DNA from 4 places in the Bacillus sp. SORGH_AS_0510 genome. Region 2 is predicted to be linked to each of the others. Evidence: riboswitches for the same ligand, from Rfam matches in the RefSeq annotation. Region 2 holds a riboswitch; each other region holds the start of a gene.

Region 1 (3,938 bases), 840 kb from region 2:
TTTATCTCCTGCTTAATTGCGTCAATGATACTGTCATCTACATTTGTATTTTCTGATGACCGATGGGTATTTGCGTTAACCCTTATGTGATGTTCAATTCGGTTAGGAAGCTGCTTGGTTATATCCTGTTTGATAAAGGATAAATAGGCTTCATTTGCTGGAACATTTAATTCTCTTTGAGTGGACTCTACAATTGAGGGTAAATCAGTTTCAAGATATCTGTAGATCGCCTCTTCAATTTTCATCGAACGTTGCATTTGATTTTTAGGGGCTGTCGGTGGGACGTTTAATTGCTGATTTTGGACTGCAAAATCTTCGATTTCAGATAATTCAGAAGGATTAAGACCGATATTTAATGTCCCTTCAAGAGTTTCTACCTTCAATTGATCAAATTTATATTCAATTTTATCGACATGTATGGGCTGTTTCTCTTTTAGTTGCTTCATCTCTTCTTGCATTTTTTGAAGGGTAGTCTCCAATGCAACGATTCTCTTTTCCTGTGCTTGAATATACATTTGCAGCCATTGAAGGTATTGGGAATAATCTTGATACATGAAATCACCTCACAGTAGGTAGTCTCGTTAAACCCAAAAGATGGATGAGAATTATTTGTCTACATTTTCTTTTTTTCTAACAGCTGCCTGTAATGGCACGGCGGGGGTACCCACTAAGCTTCCAAGGGCTTTAATTGGCTTGGGGGCGGGTTCTGTAAAACCACCAGTATTATAAAGATAGGCAGATGGTTTTATCATTCCAGCACTGCCAATTTGCATGACAGAGGAATTGGAAATACTCCCAATTCTTATGCAATTTACTTGAATGGATTGTTGTATATAGTAATTCATGTTAGACCACCCAATTGTTAAGCATTTAGGGCAATTCCTTGATCAATAACATCTGCATCCGATGTGTTAGTAGAACTTGAATTGTTGTTTAGACGCAAATTTTCCCCTGTATTAAATGACCCGGCTCCTGAGAATGTTTTGGCATTAGAAAATGGCATAATTTTATATACGTCGCCAATATGGAATACTGAACTGCTTCCTAAGGTAATTACCTGTGCAACTCCAACGATGGCTGGCATGATCAACATCCTTTTTAATTGTTATCTATAAATTATATGTATGGGCGAATGTATGGTGAATGGTTAGCCTAAATAAATTGGCAGTATAGGTAATTTGAGGATATATACGCATTTATTGTTGATTTTATAAGGGTTTTAGTCGGAAATGGGTAAATATACCTAACTCCTTTGAAATAAAATAGTATTTTAGTAGGATGCTCTTTGAGGGGAAAAAGTTCTATTATGTGAATAAGAGATCAGTCGGACAAACAAACACTGATTCTCGATAAAGGCAAAACTGATGAAAATCAGCGACGCAAAGCTAAAGGGGCTAAGGTGCTTTTGCACTACGCCAGCCAGTTACCGAAAGAACAGGGTGTTTCATAGTAGTGATACTATTTATCCATAGTTTATCTATGTATATTTAGGTGCGCTTATTTTTAACCCCCCTTTCGGTAAAGGCGGGGTTATTTTTATTATCGGAGGTGAAATGAGTGAAAGTCGTGAATCTGTCAAACGGAGCGGAACTGGCAAACCATCTATCAACAGCTGATACCTTTTTTAAAAGATTAAAAGGACTGATGTTTTCGAAAAGTTTACCAGCAGGACACGGCTTATTAATCCAACCCTGCCAATCCATTCATACTTTCTTCATGAATTATTCCATCGATGTCATTTACTTAAGTGAAGATCTTGAAATTGTCGGCCTGGACGAAACGGTAAAGCCCGCAACAGTAGGGAAGTATCACAAAAGAGCAAAGTCAGTATTAGAGGTGCCAGCAGGCACGATTCAGCAAACGGAAACAAAAATTGGAAACTATTTAACTATAAAATGAAAAGGGGTTTTTACAAATGATGAAAAAAATGAAAGCTTTATTTACTGAAGAACAAGGACAAGGTATGACTGAGTATGGGTTAGTTTTAGGACTAATTGCGGTTGGCGCTGTAGCAGTATTACTAGTAATGAAAGATCAAGTTGTTAAGTTATTTACGGATGCAAAGGACGCATTAACAAGTGCTGGTGCAGGCGGCGGGACTCAATAATATTTATTTATCTTGATTTAACTTAGCTATTTCCTTATAGCCTTGCGTTCAATATAAACGTGAGGCTATTTTTCTTTCAAGAAAATAGTTATAAACCATACCTACGAATAGGAAAGGAGAGATATATAAGTGTGGAGTAACTTACTACTAATGATCCTCCTGATTATATGTGTGATTACCGACTTAAAGGAACGGAAAATTTATAATAAGGTTTTATTTCCCTTTTTATTTATAGCATGGATTTTTCACTCCATTACCGCTGGATGGAGCGGATTAACAGGGGCACTCCTTGGTACGGCTGTAGGGTTAGGAATCCTATTAATTCCTTATCTCCTTGGAGGAATGGGTGCTGGTGATGTAAAACTCCTTGCTGTAATTGGCGGATTAAAGGGAATCAGTTTTGTATTAATGGCGTCGATCTATATGGCTCTGGCTGGAGGTTTTATGGCTATCCTATTTATTCTTTACCGTAAAGGATTTTTAAAGAGATTATTATACCTAATGCATGGTCTGCGGCATGGAATGAGGCTTTCTCTTCTCGAGGAAAATGAGTCGGTCAAAACCACGCTTCCTTATGGCGTCGCTATTGCGGCAGGAGCCATCTTTCAAGTATATTTCCCTGGAGCCCTTTTCCAATGAAAAAAGATGAACGTGGCCAATCGTTGGTAGAAACAGCGCTAATTATTCCTATTTTTCTATTGATTTTAGTAGGAATCCTTGATTTTGGTCGAGTGATATATTCCTATGCGCATTTGCAAATGGCGGCTCAGGAAACAGTTAGACTAGGTGGTCTGGGAAAGAAGGATGCTGACATTTCAACTTTCGCCCACCAATATGTCCATTTAGGGGATACGACAAAATTACAGGTAACAATCACTCCAGCGGATACGGTTAGGCGTTCGGGAGACTATGTAACAGTCAAGCTGAAGTATCCAATGACATTTTTAACTCCTATGATTTCCAAGTTCTTCCCCTCCGATTTTGCCATTGAAACAAATTCAACGATTCGCGTAGAGTGAGGGATAAATATGCGAAAATTTTTTACTAGTTTATTTAAGGGTGAGCAAGGGAATGCCCTCATTCTTGGTGCAATCTCGCTAATGACCATCCTCTGTATGGCAGGATTAGCCATAGATGGAGGCTTAATTTATATGGAAAAAGCAAAGCTGCAAAAGGTAGCAAATGCAGCCGTCCTTTCAGGGGCTCAAGAGCTGCCAAATACAGAACAAAAAGTGACTGATACCGTGCAATATATCTTAGATTCTCATAAAGCAGCGAACACGTTAACCAATCTTGGTATTAACATGGGAAGTAAAGTTACCATCCACCTAACGAAATCAGTAAACATGACGTTTATGAAAATTTTTGGTTTTGAAAAAACGGACGTCACAGCTAGAGCTGCAGCAGGATTAGGTGTGATAGGAAAAGCAGTAGGTGCCGCTCCATTAGGAATCGACGAGAGTGTGATTCTGGAATATAACAAAACTTACTTATTAAAAGTTGATTCTTCAGGAGTGTCATCAGGGAATTTTGGCATTTTGGCACTTAGTGGACCAGGAGCAAAAACCTATGAACAAAATTTAAGATATGGATATTCGGAACTTCTAAAAATTGGCGATGTTGTGGATACACAAACAGGGAATATAGCAGGAAGTACACGGTCAGCAATAAACGAGCGAGTAAATGGCTGTACACAGCCGCCAGGTGATTACAGTTTACGAAGTTGTTCCAGAATTCTACTTATACCGGTTTATAAGCCTTACAACTTTACAAGTAATCAATTAAAGCAAGTAAAGGTTACTGGTTTTGCCTATTTTTATATTACTGACCC
Region 2 (3,938 bases):
TTCAAAACCAAGAAGCTCTTCAACAAATGGAGACGATGAAATCAACCATCAACCATGAAAAAGAAGCACTTAGGGAAAAACTGGTTAAGAAAGAACAACAACTAAGGTTAGAGAAAAAACGAAATGACGATTTACAGCTAGAAGTTTCTAAGCTTGCACGAGAGATTACTGCATTTAATAAGTTAGGGGATGCAGCTAAAATACAGAATCTTAAATCCTATAATCAAAGACTTAACTATATTATTGATGGATTTGGCATTGTCCTTCAAGTTGGAAGCTAAGGAAAAACGAAGGAAAGATACTCCATTTTAACAATGGAATATCTTTTTTATATATTTTCTAAAGTGGAGGAATATATTAACTTATCCAAAAAAATCAAAATGATTCAAAATACATCTTTTTGATGGACTTAACTTTTTTTCTTACTATCCGATAATCATAAAAACAAGAAATGCATGTAAAGAAGGAGAGTTAATAATGGTTTTAAATAATCCTTACCAAGCCTATCAAAAACAAGCTGTCACTACGTCAAAGCCAGAAGACCTTACATTTATGTTATATGAAGGATTAGTTAAATTTATACGACTATCAAAAGCTGCCTTGCAGGATAGAAGACTAGAACAAAGTAACACTTATAATTTAAGAGCACAAGATATTTTAAGTGAATTAATGGTAACCTTAAAAAAAGAATATAGTATTTCTGAACAATTACTACCGATGTACGACTTTATGAAATCACGATTGATTGAAGCGAACCTTAAGAAAAGTGAGGAAATACTTGTTGAAGTAGAAGAGTTTGCCGTGGAATTATCAGAAACTTGGGCGACTGCCATGAAACAAGTTAAAACTAATAGCTAGGGTCTGAATTAAAAATGAATGAATTGCTTAAGAAGATATATGAAGTGACAGTAGAGATGTGCCACCTATTAAAAGAAGAAAATTATGAGGAATTTGAAAAACTTTTAGACGATCGAAATACACTTATGTGTAAAGTGGATGAATTAAAAAATAGTGTAAATGGTTATGTTTATTCATCATCAGAGTTAAAATTGTTAAAAGACACATTTCAACTAGATCAGGAATTCGCTCCTTTACTTGAAAAAAAATTGTCTGAAACAAAAATTCTCATCAATCAACAAAAGAAGCAAAAACTCGTCTCTCAACAGTATAGGAACTACACTAAACAAACGAATGGTATCTTTTTAGATTCAAAAAGGTAAATTTGTCATAGAAAATGTCGAAAAAAGTAAATATTATTTGTAGTTTTTAACAAAATATGACAAAAAACTAGGTGAAACACCTTTATATTCTATAAATTAGGACTAAATACCTAGTTAATTCGACAAAATTAGGTAAAAAGTCGGGTATTCTATATTGTTAAAACATTCTATTATTTGATTAGAGATTATTTAGTTACAAGAAAACATTGAATCTCGATCAAGGCAAAACTGATGAAAATCAGTGACGCAAAGCTAAAGGGGCTAAGGGAATATACTATGCCAGCCAGTTGCCTAATAGATAGGGTGTTTTTCCTAGGTATAAAATGTCTACATAGGTATAGGACTTCTATACCCTCTGAAAGATATTTTGTCTGTTAACCCCCCTTCTGAAAGGCGGGGTTATTTTTATGTCCTTTAACATGGGGGTTAAGGAGAGGAAAAAAAGAATGTTCCTACAACAGATAAAGACAGACGAACATGTCAACAACAAGATTTTAGATTTAATGGAATTTAAAAAGAGGAAACCATTGTTTAAGCATCCGATTAAGATAACACTTGGATATCCAATCAATTGTTCCTATTATATTGTGAAAAATATTGTTTATATGGGAAAGCAGATTCTTGCAATGAAGCAAGAAGAGGATACAGATACGATTGTTTTAGTTGAAGGAAAAATTGAAAATGGCCAATTAACTTGCATTTCAATGCTTACTGAGGATTGTTTAGTAGATGTAAGTAGAATGCTAGACGGCGCGATCTAACCCATAAGAAAGGAGCTTACCATTGAAAATAGGTGATGATTGGTTTACCAAAACGATGTTAACAAGTACGATGTCAAGAAACGAAAATTTAACTACACAGGTAGGGACAAATAGTTCAGACTTTGCAAACCTTTTTACATCGGTCTTAAATGAATTAATGAAAAATGAAATACCAACGGCAATCCAACCTTCATTGCCTTCCTTCTTAGAAAATATGACCATTACTAATGAGGGTTCAAAATTAGGGGAGGATTCGTTATCTTCTTTTTCAGGAGAACCGTTACGATTTCAGTCCATTAATGCTGATAAAGTTGATGAAGTGCTTGGCGGTAAGTTAAAAGGAATGGGGGAAGCATTTGTTCAAGCTGGACAGAGATTTAATGTGGACCCTGCATTACTTGTAGCAATTGCACAGCATGAAACAGGAAATGGAACATCAAAAGCAGCTTATATTAAGAATAATATCGCTGGTATGATGGGCAAAAATGGATTAAAGTCATACTCCTCTATTGAAGAAAGTATCATGGACATGGCCCGAAATTTAAGTAAGAACTATCTTGGACAAGGGCTGACAACCATTTCAAAAATTGCAGGTAAATATGCCCCTGTTGGTGCAGATAATGACCCTAATAACCTTAATCATCATTGGGTTTCAGGTGTAAGTAAATTTTTTAGTCAATTAAAGGTTTAATTCAATCTCAAAATGTTCTATAACAAAAATTTCCTTTGTAAAAAAGTGTAGATTAATAGACCTTTTTTATAGTATATTGATGATTGAATGTTGATAATTTTGTTGATATTTATCAAAAAATATCAAATTTTACGAGTGGAAAGGAGGAGGGGCATTTTGACAAATATTAACCTCCTACAAAAGGCATTAGATGCTTCCAGTTTACGCCAACAGGTGATTTCAAATAATATATCAAATGCTGAAACTCCAGGATATAAAACAAAACAAGTAGTGTTTGAGGATATCTTTAAAAAATATTTAAGTAATCAAACAAGTTTTGAAGGAAATCGTACAAATAGTCGTCATTTAGTAATTGGCAAATCATCATTTATACCTTCAGCCAGCATTGTGGAAAATACAAATTCAGTTATGCAGAACAATGGAAATAACGTTGATATCGATGAAGAGATGACAAATATGGGGAAAAACTCCCTTTGGTATTATACACTGACCGAACAAATTAACAGTGAATTTCAACAATTGTCCATTGCTATTAAAGGAAGGAGCTAAGGAACATGTTTGATTCGTTAAATATAAGTGCCTCAGCATTAACAGCTCAGCGTTTACGAATGGATGTAGTTTCTTCCAATATTGCGAATGCGGAAACCACTCGAGGTACATATGTCAATGGCAAATGGGAACCATATCGTCGAAAAATGGTAAGCATGGAGCCTAGAGAGAAGTCCTTTAACCAAATACTACAAGGGGCAATGGAAAAACAATCGCAATCACAGTTACAAGGAGTAAGGGTTACTGGAATCGTTGAGGACAAGACCCCATTCAAAACGGTCTATGACCCAGCAAATCCAGATGCAAATCCTGATGGATATGTGATGATGCCAAATGTTGACCTGTCAAAGGAAATGGTAGACATGCTTGCTGCGTCTAGAGCATACGAAGCGAATGTTACTTCATTTAACACTGGCAAATCGATAATGTTAAAAGCGTTAGAAATTGGACGTTAGGAGGATACATAAATGAACGTTTCCGGTATAAATAGTGGATTAATCAAAATTAATCAAAATCCAACTCAAAATGTTGAATCAAATTCGACTACAACCTCCTTTTCTAATGTACTAAAAGGGTATTTGGAAAATGTTGATACAACTGTTAAGCAAGCTTCCGATCTTACTGTCAAAGCTGCGGCAGGGGAAATAAATAACATACATGATGTAACCATTGCATCACAAAAGGCGAAGGTAGCTCTAGAATTAACCGTTACTGTAC
Region 3 (3,938 bases), 1.1 Mb from region 2:
CGTTCTCTTTTATACCCATTCTTTTACGAGTTTAATCGTATGAACTTAAGAGAAGAATATATTGACAGATCATTTTTAACATGAAAAGATGGGTATATGAATTCGGAAAGGATGACCGAAATGAATCTATCAGAAAAATCAATTGAAAATGTAGAATATATGATTGAACAAATAAAGGAAAAATTAAAGGTGTTAAACCTCGGAGCGATTAAACCTTCGCATTTTGATGAAGAAATGTACGAGGAATTAAAAGAAATCTATGAAATGGTCCTTAAAAAGAACTCATTTAGCCCAAATGAAATGCAGGCACTAGTTGAAGAACTAGGGAGTTTACGTAAAAAATAAGACAAACAAAACCCGTTATTTTTGCGAAATAACGGGTTTCCTTTTATCTTTGCTCTGTTAAGATCATCGGGCCATCTTTTGTAATGGCGATAGTATGCTCATATTGTGCGGAAAGTTTACCATCAACAGTTCGTGCTGTCCAACCATTAGAGTCCATCTTTGTTTGATATTGACCGATATTTACCATTGGTTCAATCGTAAAGACCATTCCCTCTTTGATTCTTGCCCCTTTTCCCGGCAGTCCATAATGTGGAACATCCGGTTTCTCATGAATCACTGCACCTATTCCATGCCCAATAAAGTCTCTCACAACAGATAGGCCTTCACCTTCTACATAAGTTTGGATAGCATGACCAATGTCACCTATTCGGTTTCCTACAACAGCCTGCTCAATTCCTTTGTATAAGGCTTCCTTCGTCACTTTTAACAAATGATCTGCCTCATTAGAGATATTCCCAACAGCATATGACCATGCTGAATCTGCTAATGCCCCATTGTAATTGACTACCATATCAATGGTGACAATATCTCCTTCTTTTAAAGCTTGTTTTCTTGGAAATCCGTGACAAATTTCATCATTGATACTGGCACATGTCGCATATTCATAGCCTTTATATCCCTTTTGCTCTGGTGTTGCATTATGTTCAGTTAAGAACTGGTCGACAAACTGGTCTATTTCCCAAGTAGTCACGCCAGGTTTAATTAATTTTGCTATTTCCTTATGACAAGCCGCTAGGATTTCCCCCGCCTTTTTCATCGCATCAATTTCACGTTGTGATTTCAAGACAATCATTTGTTTACCTGCCTTTTTAATTTATTTTTATGTATGTTAATATAAGATTTTTACTCGTTAAACTTTATGGCAACACTACTAATATTAACGCTAAACCGTAATTTTTTCAAAAATAGCATTCGCTAGTCTAAAATTAATAATTTTCACTATTTTTTATATTCCTTCGTTCTTAATATGGTACTTTTTCATTCTTTTTGGTAGAATTAACTTATAAATATGTATAATAGGTGTGTGAATTTAATGATTGGTGATCGCGTAAAAAAATTTCGCCTAGAAAAGAAAATGTCTCTTTCCGAACTTGCAGAACAAGCTGGCGTCGCTAAGTCTTATTTAAGTTCTCTTGAAAGAAACCTGCAAAAAAACCCATCGATTCAATTTCTTGAGAAAATTGCTGCTGTATTAAATCTACCAGTCGAGCATTTGATACATGAGCAAATTAATAAAGATGAGTTAGATAGCGAATGGATGAACCTAGTGAAAGAAGCAATGGGTTCTGGTGTTTCTAAAGAACAATTTCGTGATTTCCTCGAGTTTAATAAGTGGAGAATAAATCAAAATAATACTAATGAATAGTAGTTATTATAAAGAAGAAAAGCATTCTACATTAGAAGATCTCTCTTGTAGAATGCTTTTTTAATTATACCAAGAGTTATCTCTGATCATCTTGGTAAAGGAATTCACGAACATCTGCTATAGATAATCCAAGTTCTCTTGCTTCCAGTATTAGTGCCATCCATTCCTGATCAATTACTTCCACGGTTCTCTCTGTAATTATCATTTTTCTCACCCCTAAAATACAAATTGTATTCCAGGTAACCCGGCCATCATAGCAAGCGTATTGCGTGCCTTAGATCCTCGGTTTTGCGTCCCTACTTTTCAACAGGTTTGCCTTTTTCTGTTAGTTCTAATACTTTAATATTACAGTTTTCCAGCTCCTACTATTTATTTAGGTATAATTACTTAATATCAAATGATATGTACATTATATCTAGTCCTTTTATAATAGGTTGTTGGATTTTGTCTTTAATTTATAATTTTCTAATTATTTTTTCACACAAATTATCCTATTTTTCTACAAAAAATCCCGATTTCTCCCAATTTAATTGAAATGCAAAAAAGGAAGGATTCCAAATCAAATCCCCCCTTGAATATGACTATGTTTAGTTTGCTTTTGTTGCTGCAATAAGTGCTCCTACTTTAGCATTATGTTTCACTAGTGCAATATTCGCTTCTAAACTCGACCCCTCTGTTAACTCTTTAACCCTGCTTAGAAGGAAAGGTGTGACCTCTTTGCCTTGAATGCCTTTACTATCGGCCTCCTTTAAGGCTACTTCGATTACATCGTTAATGACTGATTCGTCCATTGCAAAGGCTTCGGGAATTGGATTGGCAATAACAATCCCACCGTCTAACCCCAAATTCCATTTCGCCTTCATTAATGCCGCAGCTTCCTCTGGTGAATCCACACGGAAGTTTACATGATGTGGGCTTGTTCTTGTATAAAAAGCGGGTAGGATGTCTGTTTGATATCCAATAACCGGGACACCGTTTGTTTCTAAATATTCCAATGTCAAGCCTATATCTAGTATAGATTTAGCTCCAGCACAAACAACGGCTACATTGGTCTTGGCTAATTCCTGAAGGTCTGCAGAGACATCCATCGTCACTCCCGCACCGCGATGAACCCCGCCAATGCCGCCTGTTACAAACACTTGTATACCGCCCAGATGAGCACAAATCATCGTTGCTGCTACTGTTGTTGCCCCATGCTTTTTAGAAGCTATGAGATATGGAAGGTCGCGCCTGCTGGCCTTCATAATTTCTTTACTAGTCGCTAAAAACTCCAATTCTTCATCAGATAAACCGATTTTTATTTTCCCATTAATGACAGCGATGGTAGCTGGTACGGCTCCATTCTGCCGTATAATTTCTTCCACTTCCTTAGCAGTCTGTACATTTTGAGGGTACGGCATCCCATGAGAAATAATAGTCGATTCAAGTGCTACAATTGGTTTCCCCAATCTTTTCGCTTCAAGCACTTCTTCTGAAAAAGACAAGTATTCTTGGTTCATCGCTTGGTTACCCCTTTGCTGAAGTATTTCTGATATGTTTCAAGTAATGTTTTTTGGTTTAACTCCGGACTTACGGTTTCATTAGAGTTAATAGTGATCAATGAACAGGAAAGTCCAATCTTACAAGCATCCTCTGTGCTAAGTCCCTTTAAGTATCCGAATAATATTCCAGCAATGAGGGAATCACCCGCTCCGGTTACATCCACAATAGGCACAATCGGGGGCATTAGCGCACCCGCTTCTCCATTTTTTGTGTAAAAAATTAACCCCTTCTCACCACGAGTGATAACAACCTTTTCAGCACCTTTTTTCATAATGACCTCTGCAGCTTGGTAGAAATCACCCTCAGATTTAATTTCTAATTGCGATAAAGCCTCTGCCTCTTTATGGTTCGCGATCAACCAGGTTACACCTTCAAGAGATGAGGGCAGCTTTTCCGTCTTAGGAGCAGAGACAGTAGCAATACATAACGGTTTCATGAAGTTCTTACTGTCATTAATTACTTGGTTAATGACTTCTTTTGGGAAATTTGTATCTAATAAAATCATTTTTGCTTGTTCAATTTGTAATAGAATATGTTCAAAAATAGAATCGTTCACTTCATTATAAATAGCCATATCAGCTAAGGCGATTTCCATTTCACCCAATTGGTCAAGAACCGCAGTATATGTGCCCGTGGATTTTCCTTGTATGACTTGTGTGGGGCTTACATCTACAAAAGGCTTCGT
Region 4 (3,938 bases), 2.4 Mb from region 2:
TCTTGAATAGATGAATCCATCGTTTTTTTGATGTGATCTAGTTGGTTACCCATTTCTTTTAAGTTATCTGATTGGTGCTTTAGAATTTTTAGCTTTTCTAGGTCTGCTTTACTTGTTATGTATTTATCGGATGGACCTGCTTTACTCATGCGGCAATATCCGCTTTTAGGTCTTTAATAACCCCTGAAAGAAGGATATTTAAGGAGTTTAAATATTCGGCCCGTTTCTGTGTTTGGTTTAAGTCGTTTTTTAATTCTCTAATGATTGCATCGTGTTTTTTAATAGCTTCCTGTAATAATGCTTCCTTTGTTTGTACCAGTTTTTTCTTTTTAGAAGCAGAAAGAAGGGCATACCCGCCAACACCGAGAATCACTGCTGGTGCAGCTAGTACACCGATTCCGGCAACCATTCCGCCACCTACGATGGAACCAGCTGCAGCTAAACCTGAAGTAATTCCTGCCGCACTTAATCCAGACACGCCAAGGATGGATAAGAGTCCTAAGCCTGCAGCTCCACCTACTCCAATCCCAGCAACAGCACCGAGTACCTCAGGGATGTCACTTGTTTCAATTGTCCTTGTTCGGTCCTGTACGGCTGCTCCAGCCTCGTTAAGAATTTTTTTAATAGGTTCTAAAGCTTCCATATTTTTATACAATACCTTTTTTGCCATTCCTATCTCTCCCTTTGGTGAAAAATGCACTATTCTTATTAAAATAATAGAGCTTTTTAACTAGATTATAATACTTAATTTAGAAAAAAAGGATTAGTTTGTAATTTTTTTATTTTAGGGAATCCAAGGGGACGGTTCTGGTGGTTTTTTTCTTTTTCGTGATGACTAAAAAAATTGGTAGAACCGACCCTTTAGGTATATTGACCTGGTTATATTTTACAATTATAATTTAGATATATTATTATACATGTTTGATTATATACATATGTGTGAAGGGCAAATTCATTGAAAGATGAAGACGCAAAACTATAGGGACTAAAGTCGCGAGACAATGTTAGCCAGTTACCAATAGGAATTTTCCAAATCAATGGACTAATCTATGTTGGGTTGGTCTATTTTTATTGAGAAAAATAAGTAAGCTTTTATCAGGGAGATTGGAGAAAACGACATGAAGGTAACGGTCATCCTTTTATTAGTAGTATTTGTTGGTCTTCTGGTATGGATTCTTTACGGAATGCTTAAGTGGAAAAGAAAATTTCAAACCATCTCCCAGTTAGTAGAAAGTTCAAAGGACGTTGTCTATTACTATGAGGTACCGAAGATGAAGTTTACCTATATAAGTCCTTCTATTGAAACCTTTTTAGGCAAAGGGGTAATTGAAGAAGCTGAATTAAATCTTTACGCCCCTTTTGAAAGGGTTCATCCTGATGATTATGAAACGCTCATGCGTAAAGTAAGCGGCAATATGGATTATTCTGAAATCTTCATTCAGCGTTGGAGAGACAATAGTGGACATTATAGGTGGTTTGAGGAATACGCGAGCCCTATCTATGAAAATGGGCAATTAGTGGTCATACAAGGAATTATGAGGAATATTGATGAGAAGGTAAAACTACAACAGGCATTAGAATATCGAATATATCACGATCCTCTAACGGATATTTATAATCGGGAATACTTTGAGAAGAAATTTGAAGAGCTTAATACCTATATAAATGTCCCTGTTGCCTTAATCGTTTGTGATGTAGATGGTCTTAAATATGTAAATGACCATTTTGGCCACAGGGCGGGAGATGAATTAATCAAAGGGGTTGCAGCACTTATCAATCAATACTCCACAGAAGAGATATCCGTTTCACGAATTGGTGGGGATGAATTTGTTATTATTACGATTTATCAGACAGAAAGTCAAGTTCAACAACTTATATCTGATATTCGTAAAGATATAGAAAAGTATAATGCTCATTCATTCGAATATACGATTAAAATGTCTATCGGATATAGCTATGCATTCAGTTCAATAGAGCAAATGGAAGGATTATTTTCTCAGGCAGATAAAAAAATGTACGAAGATAAAGTGAGCAGAAAAAATCGTGTGTTTACGTAGGTGAAGCACCTTATAGCTCCAAGTCTTTTGTATTGGGGTTATGCTCGTTTTAACTAAAGGATTAATTAGTTTAGCATATAGGAAAAATAGGTGAAAATGCAGAAAAGGGACGGTTCCGATGGGTAGGAAAAAACCATGAGAACCGTCCCTATGGCATTCTATGGTGATATAGTTTAAAGGTTATGGAAAATTAAGGGGAGACGGTGAAAATCATGGAAACATTTCTTGAAATTCTATGAGAAGTTCTGAAGGGGGTTATGCGTGAATTGAGCGCATATTTCTTTCGGAAAAACGTTCTAGAAAACAAGAAAACTACCCCGCGCCGTAGCAAGCAAAAGGGTGGTTCTCACCTTGCTAGAATTGCATAAATTTATCAAACTAAAAGGCCCATCCAAAAAAGGGATGGGTCGATTACTCTAACTATATATAGGTAAATTAGAATCAATATGTCGTAAAATTTCTTCAAAAGTAACCATATTCCACGCCGCTCGGCCAATAAACAATCCGTCCACGTTCTTACACGAGAGATAGCCCTTGAAATTATCGGTATTAACGCTCCCGCCAAACAGAAGCGGAACATCCTTCGCAGCATCCTCACCATACAGATCAACTAACACACAGCGTAAATAATTATGAATTTCCGCTACATAATCCGCATCAGCCGGTGTCCCACCCTCACCAATCGCCCAAACCGGTTCATAAGCAATCAATATATTGGATAGTTGTTCAACAGTGATACCAAACAAAGAAACCTTCAACTGTTGAGCAAGCACCTCGTACGACACCCCAAAATCCTTCTGCTCTTTATTCTCCCCAATACACACCAGTGGCCTCATCCCATGATTAAGAGCAGCTTTAATCTTTTTATTTAAATCGTGATCATTCTCATTATAGTATTGTCTTCTTTCGGAATGACCAAGCTCCACAAGATCAATTCCTATCTCCTTTAACATCAGAGGACTGATTTCACCAGTGTAGGCACCCTTATCCTCCCAATGCATATTCTGTGCACCAAGCAAAATATCATGACCGCTTAATTCTTCTCGTATTCTAGATAAGGAAGTATAGGGAGGGATAATAAACAATTTGATTGAACCGTTCAAACTACTAGCTAATTCTTTCAACTCTTTGCAGTACTCCAAACCCCCTGCGAGTGTTTTTGTCATCTTCCAGTTGGTTCCAATCCAAATCTCTTTATCTTTCATTCTACATTTCCTACAACCCATTCTGCCATCGCTTCAAAAATAATTGCAACTGTCGTAGCCCCAGCATCCTGATGACCAATGGCGCGCTCTCCAAGCGTTTTGGCGCGGCCGAACTTCGCTATGAATTCCTTTGTCCGTTCAACACCGGCATTGGCCTGAGCCGCTGCCTCCTGCAATGCCTCTGATAAGTCGGAATAATTAGAATTATTTAGGGACAAAACAGCCGGCTGGAAGGCATCAATCATAGTTTTATCGCCCAAATCCGCTTTTCCGCGTGTTTTAATCGCTTCTAGTGATTTTTTCAAAAATGGTTGCCAATGTTTGTAAATTAAGGGTCTTATGTTCCTCAAGACCTTTCACGCCGCCAACAAACATGGTTCCAAAGATAATGCCGGATGCTCCACCCATGGAGCTAATCATCGACATCCCAATTGTTTTAAACACTTCGTTAATGGTAGGAAGCTCTTTTTGATTTAAATTTTCAATCGCTTTTTTAAAACCAACAGACATCCCGATACCATGATCACCATCACCAATAGCACTGTCAATTTCTGTTAAACGCGGCTTGCTCGCAATTACTTTTTCCCCAACAAATTGAAACATTTCCTTTGTTTGTTCAACTGTTAATTCAAGTCGTTTTTTTGTATCTGTCATTGGATATTCACTCCTTATTTTT

The links. Region 2 has a riboswitch for cyclic di-GMP ahead of QE429_RS15765 (hypothetical protein). Riboswitches for the same ligand answer to the same signal wherever they lie in the genome.
Region 1: linked by a shared signal. The riboswitch ahead of QE429_RS19970 (DUF192 domain-containing protein) and the one ahead of QE429_RS15765 (hypothetical protein) in region 2 are both predicted to bind cyclic di-GMP.
Region 3: linked by a shared signal. The riboswitch ahead of QE429_RS21370 (anti-repressor SinI family protein) and the one ahead of QE429_RS15765 (hypothetical protein) in region 2 are both predicted to bind cyclic di-GMP.
Region 4: linked by a shared signal. The riboswitch ahead of QE429_RS03245 (sensor domain-containing diguanylate cyclase) and the one ahead of QE429_RS15765 (hypothetical protein) in region 2 are both predicted to bind cyclic di-GMP.

The regions. Positions count from the first base shown of each region.
Region 1 is NZ_JAUTAU010000001.1:3,901,985-3,905,922, reverse strand. It holds gene gerPC (spore germination protein GerPC) at 1-554, opposite strand, end outside; gene QE429_RS19980 (spore germination protein GerPB) at 606-845, opposite strand; gene QE429_RS19975 (spore germination protein) at 863-1,084, opposite strand; cyclic di-GMP riboswitch class I at 1,345-1,431, shown strand; gene QE429_RS19970 (DUF192 domain-containing protein) at 1,558-1,899, shown strand; gene QE429_RS19965 (Flp family type IVb pilin) at 1,916-2,107, shown strand; gene QE429_RS19960 (A24 family peptidase) at 2,237-2,746, shown strand; gene QE429_RS19955 (TadE/TadG family type IV pilus assembly protein) at 2,743-3,126, shown strand; gene QE429_RS19950 (pilus assembly protein TadG-related protein) at 3,136-3,938, shown strand, end outside.
Region 2 is NZ_JAUTAU010000001.1:3,064,081-3,068,018, reverse strand. It holds gene QE429_RS15780 (hypothetical protein) at 1-281, shown strand, start outside; gene fliS (flagellar export chaperone FliS) at 478-858, shown strand; gene QE429_RS15770 (flagellar protein FliT) at 873-1,220, shown strand; cyclic di-GMP riboswitch class I at 1,432-1,515, shown strand; gene QE429_RS15765 (hypothetical protein) at 1,667-1,981, shown strand; gene QE429_RS15760 (glucosaminidase domain-containing protein) at 2,004-2,672, shown strand; gene flgB (flagellar basal body rod protein FlgB) at 2,829-3,221, shown strand; gene flgC (flagellar basal body rod protein FlgC) at 3,227-3,676, shown strand; gene fliE (flagellar hook-basal body complex protein FliE) at 3,689-3,938, shown strand, end outside.
Region 3 is NZ_JAUTAU010000001.1:4,191,439-4,195,376, forward strand. It holds gene QE429_RS21355 (DUF1128 domain-containing protein) at 121-345, shown strand; gene map (type I methionyl aminopeptidase) at 389-1,138, opposite strand; gene QE429_RS21365 (helix-turn-helix domain-containing protein) at 1,379-1,711, shown strand; gene QE429_RS21370 (anti-repressor SinI family protein) at 1,788-1,916, opposite strand; cyclic di-GMP riboswitch class I at 1,947-2,038, opposite strand; gene QE429_RS21375 (pseudouridine-5'-phosphate glycosidase) at 2,299-3,210, opposite strand; gene QE429_RS21380 (carbohydrate kinase family protein) at 3,207-3,938, opposite strand, start outside.
Region 4 is NZ_JAUTAU010000001.1:622,863-626,800, forward strand. It holds gene QE429_RS03235 (hypothetical protein) at 1-149, opposite strand, end outside; gene QE429_RS03240 (hypothetical protein) at 146-670, opposite strand; cyclic di-GMP riboswitch class I at 936-1,020, shown strand; gene QE429_RS03245 (sensor domain-containing diguanylate cyclase) at 1,119-2,057, shown strand; gene QE429_RS03250 (triose-phosphate isomerase) at 2,474-3,262, opposite strand; gene QE429_RS03255 (DAK2 domain-containing protein) at 3,259-3,567, opposite strand; gene QE429_RS03260 (DAK2 domain-containing protein) at 3,542-3,916, opposite strand; gene QE429_RS03265 (dihydroxyacetone kinase subunit DhaK) at 3,931-3,938, opposite strand, start outside.